Regions from separate parts of the Maricaulis sp. D1M11 genome, predicted to be linked through region 1. Evidence: predicted binding sites of a transcription regulator. Region 1 holds the regulator's gene; the other holds the start of a gene.
What was found. Region 1 encodes LexA, which represses DNA repair genes until DNA is damaged. Its sites were predicted from a motif close to ATGTTCCNCTTGTGTTCC; they were not measured.
Positions count from the first base shown of each region.

Region 1 (4,911 bases):
ATCTCGACCGCAGCTGCGATCGTTGCGGCAGGCGGTGGCGCCAAGGTCGCCAAACATGGCAACCGGGCGGCCTCGTCAAAATCGGGCTCGTCCGATGTTCTGGCCAGTCTGGGGGTCAATCTCGATGCCGGTCCCGACCTCGTGCAACGTTCGCTCGAGGAAGCGGGAGCCGGATTCCTGTTCGCACCCGCCCATCATTCCGCCGTCCGTCACGTCGGAGAAGCGCGCAAGACGCTCGGCGTGCGCACCGTGTTCAACCTTCTCGGTCCGCTGTCCAATCCGGCCGGAACCCGACGTCAATTGCTGGGCGTCTATCACAAGCGCTGGCTCGTTCCCATGGCCCGGGCCCTGGAGGCGCTGGGATGTGAACACGCCCTTGTCGTGTGCGGCCAGGACGGAATGGACGAGATCACCACCACGACCCAGACAGATGTGGTGGAACTCAAGTCAGGTGAAATTCGCGAATACATCATTGATCCGGGCCAGTTCGGGATTTCGCTGGTCGAGGAAGCGGACCTGAAGGGCGGTGATGCTGACTACAATGCGGCCGCCATCCGCCGCTTGCTGGACGGCGAACACTCCGCCTATCGCGATATTGTTCGCCTCAATGCGGGTGCAGCCCTGTATCTGGGTGGTCTCGCCGAGGACCTCGCGGCCGGGATTGAGGGAGCCACAACCGCCATCGACAGCGGCGGCGCCCGCACTGTCCTCGATCAGATGATCGCCATTTCCAACGCCTGAGACCGGGAGAATACCATGTCCGACACCCTGACCCGTATCGGTGCGTACAAGCTGGACCATATTGCCGCCTGCAAGGCGCGCCGCAGTTATGATGACGTCGCCGCGGCCGCGCGCGATGTTGCGCCCGTGCGAGGTTTCCGCCAGGCCCTGATCGACTCTTCCAAAAACGGCAAGATGGGGCTCATCGCCGAAATCAAGAAAGCCAGCCCGTCTAAAGGATTGATCCGCGAAGATTTCAATCCGCCGGAACTGGCCAAGGCCTATGAGGCCGGGGGTGCGACATGTCTCTCTGTCCTCACTGACGGCCCCAGTTTTCAAGGCGCCGATGAATTCCTGACAATGGCACGTGATGCGGTCGCCCTGCCCGCCCTGCGCAAGGATTTCATGTATGACATCTATCAGGTCGCCGAGGCCCGGGCCCTGGGGGCGGACGCCATTCTTCTCATCCTGGCCGCCATTAATGATGACTGCGCCCGCACCCTGACCGATGAGGCTGAAAAATGGGGTATGGACGTTCTGGTTGAAGTGCATGACGGTCCGGAGCTGGATCGTGCCATTGCCCTCAATGCCCCGCTCGTGGGCATTAACAACCGTAATCTGCGCACGTTCGAAACAAGCCTGCAGACCTTCGAAAACCTGGCGCCACGCGTTCCGGAAGATCGCCTTCTAGTCGCGGAGAGCGGTATTTTCACTCCCGCCGACGTCGCCCGCCTCAAGGATGCCGGAGCTGAAGCTCTGCTGGTCGGCGAAAGCCTGATGCGTCAGGATGATGTCACGGCCGCGACTCGGCGCCTGCTGGGCTAAAACACGCCTGCTAGACCATGGCATTCGCCGGACGTGCCCCGCCGCGCGCCGGACCAAAAGCCCCTCGCTTGACCGATGTGCGGAACACTTGTAGAACACAGGTGATTCCTGCTTTGTTCCGTGCGCTTCGGCACTGATGCGCACAGGCTGAGCAGGGTCTGACAGGACAATCCCTGATGGCGCAAGGGTTTGGGGCATGCCCACTCCCATGGCACCAGGGTCCGGCTGGAAGGAATGCGCCATGCTGACGCGGAAACAACACGAGCTTCTTCTGTTCATTCACGAGCGGATTCGAGATACGGGCGTGTCTCCCTCTTTTGACGAGATGAAAGGCGCCTTGAACCTCGCCTCGAAATCAGGGGTTCACCGCCTGATCACGGCTCTGGAAGAGCGCGGCTTTATCCGGCGCCTGGCTCATCGCGCTCGCGCGCTTGAAGTCATCAAGCTTCCCGAAGATGCTGTTCGTGGGGCCCAGAAGACCGAACAGGTCGAGGATACCCGCAATGTGGTTCGCCCGGACTTCCAGCGCAAAACCGTTGATGAGCCCGGATCTGATGCGAGTGTGGACATCCCGATCCTGGGCCGGATTGCCGCCGGTGTGCCCATCGCGGCCATTCAGCATGAAACGGACCGCCTTCCCGTTCCCGCCGACATGATCCAGGGCGGCGAGCATTTCGCGCTCGAGGTCAAGGGCGATTCCATGATCGAGGCCGGCATTCTCGATGGTGATCTGGTCCTGATCAAAAAGGCCCAGTCCGCCGAGAATGGCACGATTGTCGTGGCTCTGGTTGATGATGAAGAGGCCACGCTCAAACGTCTGCGCAAGAAGGGCGGATCCATCGCCCTGGAGGCCGCCAATCCGGAGTATGAAACCCGCATTTTCGGCCCGGAACGTGTAAAGGTTCAGGGCACGCTGGTGGGGCTGATCCGCAAATATCACTGAGCGGAGTGTCGTCCTCGCTCTTCAGCTCCAGCCCAGATCCGGTATCGCCGGGTGTCTTCGACCCAGACGTGATCGCGGATGTCGTCATTGCGGATCCACAGGGCCAGACTGCCCTGCGTCACACGTTCCTCCACGCCGATAATTCGGGCTGAACAGGACTGCCGCCGCCAGTCCGGCAAGGATTGGGGCAGGACCAGAATGTCGGCCCGTTCACAGTCCTCGAACCAGACAGACATATCGCTCGGCCGTGCAATCCGGATTTGGCCGAGGAAATAAACGCAGCCTGAAGCGTCACACCTCTGGGGCGCCGGACTGAGGGTCTCTGACACCGCAGCGCGCTCGGCAAAAACCCGGCGCGCAAAACGGCCCTGACGAGGGTGTGAGGTCCACAGATTTCCATCCTCCTGCGCCACAATAACGCCCTCTTCCGTAATCACCAGGTGGGGAGGAGTGCTGGCGAACCAGATGATCACACTCACGAGAAAGACCAGGCTTGGCGCAATCAGGGCGCGTAGCCCCCGTACGACGAGAAACCAGACCACAGATGCGGACAAACCGGCCAATAGCCAGGGAGGCGCGGCTGCGATGGGAATGAGAACGCCCTCCCCCCCTGAGGTCCATCGCGCGAACGACAGGCACAGCCGCAAGCCAAACCCCATCACCTCGAATACAGGGCCATCCCATCCCAACGGGATCAAGACGAGGGCGAGAAACCCGACCGGCATCACAATCAGGGAAAAGATCGGCATGACTAGCACATTGGCAAAAAAGCCGGTCTTGGCGAGGTGATGAAAATGAAAGGCCGAAAAGACGGATGTTGCACTCCCGGCTATGGCGCTGGTGAAGGCGACACCGCCGGGAAGTGTCACGATAATCGGCCAGCGACGGGCCTGAACAACCGGGCGTGCCAGTTCATAGGCCCGGATCAGGGCACCGGTGGCCGCAAAACTCATTTGGAAACCGACTGACAGCACACTGTGCGGCGCCAGGATCAGGATCATCACACACGCTAGGCCCAGAGCATTCATGGACAAAGCCCGCCGGGAGACCAGAACAGCGCCCAGTAAACAGGCGGTCATGATAACCGCCCGCTGTGTCGGCAGGCTGGCTCCGGTCAGCACGAGATAGGCCAGGGCAGCGACAAGTGCGCAGAGGATGGCCGGATAACGTGCATCAAAGGCGCGTCCAAAGGGCCGTATAGCAGCACCGACCAGGCGCGCGACGCCATAGACGGTGCCGGCCAGCAGGGCCATGTGAAGCCCCGATATCGCCAGGATATGGCCCAGTCCACCGGATCTGAGAATCTCGATCACATCGCGATCAAGGGCCGATCTGTCGCCCGTCAGGAGCGCGGCGGCAATCCCGCCCGTTTCATCAGGTAATCGGCGCTGAATATGAGCCGAAAGACCATAACGCAGACGCACAAGATCAGCCGCAAACCCGGTTTCACGTCCGGTTATCGCGCTTTCAAGCCGAAACCCGGAAGCCTGAAGACCGGAAAACCGGGCATGGAAGGCTGAATCATAGGCTCCGGGTACAACGGGTCGTCCCGGTGTGAACAAAACGGCCCTCACCCGTACCCGGTCGCCCGGTTCCGCCACTCCCTCGGAGGCCAGAACCCGGATCCAGCCTGTGTCGGTGCGCACATGCCAGCGCAAACGCCCATTGGCCGACCGGCTCAGACCTTCGATCCAGCCCGTCACCTCGATGGACTGCCCCTCCCGAAATCGAAGATTGGAGACGTCAGGAATCCGGCTCTGGGCCCACATTATCCAGACCAACACCATGGCCATAAAGACGATGACCGCCCGAGGCTTCCGGCTAGGCCAGCTGGCATGCAGCACGGCGAGCAGTGCCAGACTGGACACCACCACGCCCCAGCCCCACATGCCGGTTATGTCGACGGGCAGGATATGGGCCAGGCTACAGCCCAGCAATCCGGCACAGGCCAGTCCGACAAATGGTCTGCCTACGCCAAAAGCATGAGATCGAAAACGGGAGAACAGATTGACACCCGACAGGACGCGGGGTTTGTGTAACGCCGATTCCGGTGTGTTCACAGGGCCCTCCAGCGTGTGACATACGGGCCTCTGGCGTTTGACAACGCATTCATGTTAACACCGCCCATCCTTCTGCACTGCAGCAAAAATTCGCAATCGCAATAGAGACTGATGATCCGCACTCGCTTCGCACCTTCGCCGACCGGCTTCCTTCATATTGGAGGCGCTCGCACAGCCCTGTTTTCCTGGCTGTTTGCCCGTCACCATGGCGGTGAATTCCGTCTGCGGATCGAAGATACAGACCGGGCACGCTCGACCGATGCCGCCATTGATGCGATCAAGGACGGGCTGGACTGGCTGGGCCTGGACTGTGATGGCGAGATTGTCTCGCAACACGCCAATGCGCCGCGCCATGTTGAGATT
Region 1 covers NZ_JBKQWY010000003.1:47,855-52,765, reverse strand. Annotated here, with positions in the region: gene trpD (anthranilate phosphoribosyltransferase) at 1-741, shown strand, start outside; gene trpC (indole-3-glycerol phosphate synthase TrpC) at 757-1,545, shown strand; gene lexA (transcriptional repressor LexA) at 1,787-2,488, shown strand; gene RMQ97_RS06595 (ComEC/Rec2 family competence protein) at 2,482-4,548, opposite strand; gene gltX (glutamate--tRNA ligase) at 4,660-4,911, shown strand, end outside.

Region 2 (4,911 bases), on a different contig from region 1:
CATCATCCTCATCATCGAAGCTCAACAGGTCCCCGGGCTGGCAACCCAGCTCCCGGCACAGGGCTTCGAGTGTTGAAAAACGGACGGCCTTGGCCTTTCCGGTTTTCAAAATCGACAGGTTGGCCATCGTGATACCAACCCGATCACACAATTCGGTGAGCGACATACGCCGCTCGAGCAGCATGCGATCCAGGGTGACGCGAATGGGCATGGGCGTCCTCCTTAAATCGTCAGCTGCTGTTCTTGGCGCATGCGGGCTCCTTCGCGGAAGACTTCCGCAAAGATGAGCAGCACACCCACCGCGAACCAGGCGCCCAGATCTACATTCCAGGCATTGAACTCAAGCGCATAACCCCCTTCGATGGGCTGGTCGGCAACGGTCAGAACCATCGCCAGTATGCCCTGGATGGCATGGCGCAGTAGCTGGAAGACCGCGATCGTTATCGCGATCACCCGCAAATGGCCGGCATTTTCCGGCACAAATGGATCACCGGCCACCAGGGTGGCGAAGATCCGGCGCAGCCGATCGATCAGCACAAGGGCTGCGATCATAAGCGGGATCGCCAGGGGCACCATTCGGCCCCGGACCATCAGGTAGTCGAAGAGTTCCGACAGGACACTCGGTGTGTGGCCGATAACATCCATGATGAAAGCGGTGATGGTGGCGAGCAGGATCAATCCGATCATCGCCATGAAGGCCCATAGCCCGTACCAAACAATGTCGAGCCCGACCTTGAGCACGGACGCCAGTGAACCCTGTCCTAATGCCTTCATTCCTGTTCAGTCCTCTTCGCAAACACTGCCTGGGTCAAACGGCACCCGCATCCCCAGGCAATGTTAGCTTGTTACCGCACTCATGCGACGGTGGAAGCGAAAGCGTAGAACGCTCCCGTAGCCGCGCACACCAGCAGCATCATGTTGATCGCAATAGAAGCGAACGTGCGAGCTGCGTTACCTTGGGGCCTGACCATCTTAATGTCTCCTTTGACTTGCATCTGACCAACAACCGTTGTCATTCCGTGTGTTCAGGACGATGTCTCCCGTCCTTGTTGTTTATCGATAAATGATAAGATCGAAGCGCGCAAGCGAAAAATATCGTTTCTCGATATGAATTTTTCGAAATGCGATATGAAGCCCGAGGTAACCTCCATGACACAAAACCCCGATTTCACGTCGAAGACCTGGGTGCTGGCAAGCCATAATGTAGGCAAAATCAAAGAGTTGACAGAAATGATGGCGCCTTTGGGTATCCAGATTGGGGATGCGGCCAGCCATGATCTCCCGGAACCGGAGGAAACAGAATCCACCTTTGAGGGTAATGCGGCCCTGAAGTCGGAGGCGGCGTTTCGACGGACAGGACTGGTGTCTCTGGCAGATGATTCCGGCCTGTCCGTGGATGCGCTCAATGGAGATCCCGGAATATATTCAGCACGTTGGGCTGGGGAGCCGCGTGACTTCAACAAGGCGATGGAAACAGTCTGGACGCAATTGACGGCGTCGGGATCTGCCGATCGTACGGCGCGTTTTGTCAGTGTCATTGCCCTGACGACGGAACAGGGCGAAACACATCTGTATCGAGGAGAGGTCGTCGGTGAAATCGTCTGGCCGCCGCGCGGCGAAGGCGGGTTTGGGTATGATCCTATCTTTCAGCCTGAGGGCGAGACTCGGACCTTTGCCGAAATGACCTCTGACGAAAAGCGCCAACTGAGTCACCGTGCACGTGCCCTTGATGCTATGCTGACCGATCAGTTCCCGGACCGGTCATGACACCCGGCCTCGCTCCGCTTGGCCTCTATATTCATTGGCCGTTTTGCGCGCGGATCTGTCCGTATTGTGACTTCAATGTCTACCGCGCGCGCGGTGAGACCGACACACTCTTGGCTGCCATGCTAAGAGATCTGGAAGGACAGGCGCGTCAATTGGAGCGCGAGGGCATGCATCGCCCCCTTGTCAGCCTTCACTTCGGGGGTGGTACGCCGTCTTTGATGCGTCCGGATCAGATCGCGGCGTTGATCGAGGCGGCGGACCGGTGGTTTGGCTTCGAAGACGGTATCGAAATCGGGCTGGAGGCCAATCCCAAGGAGGCAGCAGGTTTTGCCGATATCGTTGCTGCCGGCGTGAACCGTCTCTCGCTGGGGGTGCAGAGTTTTGATGATGACGTTTTGCGCCGTCTTGGGCGCGATCATGATGGCAATAGTGCCCGACGCGCACTCGACACATTGCTCGCACTGGATGTGCGCCATTCTGCGGATCTGATCTATGCGTGGGCCGGCCAGTCGCTGGATGACTGGGTAGCAGAAATGGACGCGCTGCTCGGGGCCGGAGTTCGCCATGTTTCGCCCTATCAACTGACGATTGAGCCGGGAACCGCCTTTGGCAAGCGTGCGGACCGGGGCGAGCTCCTGATTGTCGACGAGGATGAGGGTGCCCGGTTTTTCGAGGTCACGCAGAGCGTGCTGTCAGACGGGGGCGTGCCGGCCTATGAGATTTCAAATCATGCAGCGTCTGCCTCGGATCAGTCACGGCATAATCGTCTGTATTGGGAAGGGGCGGACTGGCTCGGCCTGGGACCCGGCGCTCATGGACGATGGGGAGAGTCTGGTCGAGGAGGTCGGCGCGCCACCGCGGCGCTGCGGCGTCCGGCCGATTACATCGCCCGGGTTTCGCTAGCCGGTACGGGCCTGGAGCCCATTGAGATCCTCTCCTCAAAAGATGAGGCTGCGGAACGTATCCTGATGGGGCTGCGCACAATGGACGGGCTTGATCGCGATTGTCTGCGAGCCAAGACGAGCCATGACATAGACACTGACACAAGTCTCGACTTTGCCCGGCAGGGCCTGGTGTCTTTGTCGCAAGACCGAATTGCCCTGACACCAGCCGGTCGACTCTATGCCGACCGGATCGCCCAGGAACTGGTGCCTGAATGAGCTGAGCTAGAAGGCTTCGGGTTCAAAGCTCTGGGGTGCAGGCTCGATCTCACGGAAACCGCGCGGATGCATCTGGTAGACGGCAAGGCCTCGCTCGATGACACCATCAGGTCCGAACCGAAACAGGCCATCGGCTCCAAAAAACCCTTCCGGATTTTCCAGCGCGGCCGCGCTGTATCCGTCTTCGCCGCCATCAAGGTGAGCGGCCAGAGCCATGGCATCATAGGCTAGGCTGGCGATACGCGAGGGTTCACTGCCATAAGCGACTTCATAGGATGTTTTAAAGCGCGAGCGTGAGGACTGGTCCGGACCGGCAAACCAGCCTCCTGCCAGTGCGGGTTCGCGTTGCAGCCGTTCATCCATCCACAGACCCGTTCCCAGGAAACGGACAACAAGCGGATCCACAGGCTGACTGATCAGGAGCGGCGCCAGGGCACGCAGTCGAACGCCACCTTCCGGCAGAATTACCGCCTGGAACGGGGCATCCTCCGACGGCATCCACTCTTCCTGTCTCAGTGCGTCGGCCTCTTCCGGGGTCAAGGGTTCGAACACACCTTCGGCGAGCCGCGAGGCCGCCCGGGACATGGCTTCCACGTCACCGGTGTAGAACGACTCTGCTGCGACATAGCCTGTATTCATTTCCGCTTCGTTTTGCAGCGCATTATAGACCGCCATGCCGTAGGCATTTTGCGGCCCCAGATAGGCAAACCGGTCCACACCCTGGCGGGAGGTGTATTCGACCACCCGGGCGACTTCGAGCTGGGGCGGGAAGCTTAGCAGGTAAACCCCATCCCCGGCCGTGCTGAGATCGGTGGAGAAGGCGATCATGGGGACGTCATTGGCGCGGCTGATCGCGCCTGCTGCATTGACCGAAGAGCCGAGCAAGGGGCCGATGATCAGGTCAGCACCATCCGCGATCGCCGCTGTGGCTGCAGACTGGGCGCCTTCCGGTGTGCCACCGGTATCCTTGGGGATCATGACCAGATTGCTGCCCGCGCGTTCAAACAATGCCAGTTCGGCAGCACGCAGGAGGCGCAGGCTTTCGCCGCGCAAACCGCTGGACTCAGCCGAGAAGGGCAGGAGAAGGGCGACCCGGACAATCTCCTGATCCTGCATGTGCGGCGGGATCAGGCCCGTGTCGACGGGTTCCGGTTCGGGTTCTTCGATCACCGGTTCCTCGATTACCGGTTCCGGTTCCGGTATGACCGGCTGGATCACCGGCTCCGGTGGTGTTGTGGCACACGCCGCCAGGCTCAGCGCGAGAAGGGCCGGCACAACCGCCTTGACCGGTTTCCGCGCGCCGCGCAGCGGATTAAGCTCATTGAGAAACGCAAGCATTGACCAGGCCGAATTCATGACGACACCACCCCCCGAGAACTCCCGCGAAGCTAACCGTCTTGGGCCGGGCGGGCAAGCTTTGCAACCGGGGCTTTATCTGGTCTCGACACCCATCGGCAATCTGCGCGACATAACCTTGCGTGCGCTGGATGTGCTGGCCGCCGCGGACCTCGTGCTTGCGGAGGACACACGCGTGACACGGCGTTTGCTGGACGCGCATGGTCTAACTGCAAAACTCCAAGCCTATCATGACCATAACGGTGAAAGGGTGCGCCCCGGCATCTTGCAGGATCTGACCGAAGGAGGCGTGATCGCCCTTGTCTCGGATGCGGGTACGCCCATGGTGTCCGATCCGGGATACAAGCTGGCTGCCGAAGCGATTGCACAAGGCCTGACAGTTGTTCCGGTTCCAGGGGCCTCGGCCGTGCTCGCGGCGCTGTGCCTGTCGGGTTTGCCAACAGACAGTTTCACCTTTGCCGGCTTCCCGCCGCAAAAACAGGCGGCCCGTGAAAAATTCCTCTCCGGGTTCTCTCAATGTCCAGGCAGCCTGGTTTTTTACGAAGGTGCTTCGCGGATTGCCGACTGTCTGGCGTCCCTGCGACGCGTTTTTGGTGACAGGCCCGCCGCTGTCTGTCGCGAACTGACA
Region 2 covers NZ_JBKQWY010000001.1:148,580-153,490, reverse strand. Annotated here, with positions in the region: gene RMQ97_RS00770 (helix-turn-helix domain-containing protein) at 1-211, opposite strand, end outside; gene RMQ97_RS00765 (DUF2975 domain-containing protein) at 223-774, opposite strand; gene rdgB (RdgB/HAM1 family non-canonical purine NTP pyrophosphatase) at 1,150-1,767, shown strand; gene hemW (radical SAM family heme chaperone HemW) at 1,764-2,927, shown strand; gene RMQ97_RS00750 (penicillin-binding protein activator) at 2,934-4,265, opposite strand; gene rsmI (16S rRNA (cytidine(1402)-2'-O)-methyltransferase) at 4,282-4,911, shown strand, end outside.
Region 2: a site for LexA is predicted at 1,077-1,094, ahead of rdgB (RdgB/HAM1 family non-canonical purine NTP pyrophosphatase). Genes of this name have one in related genera too.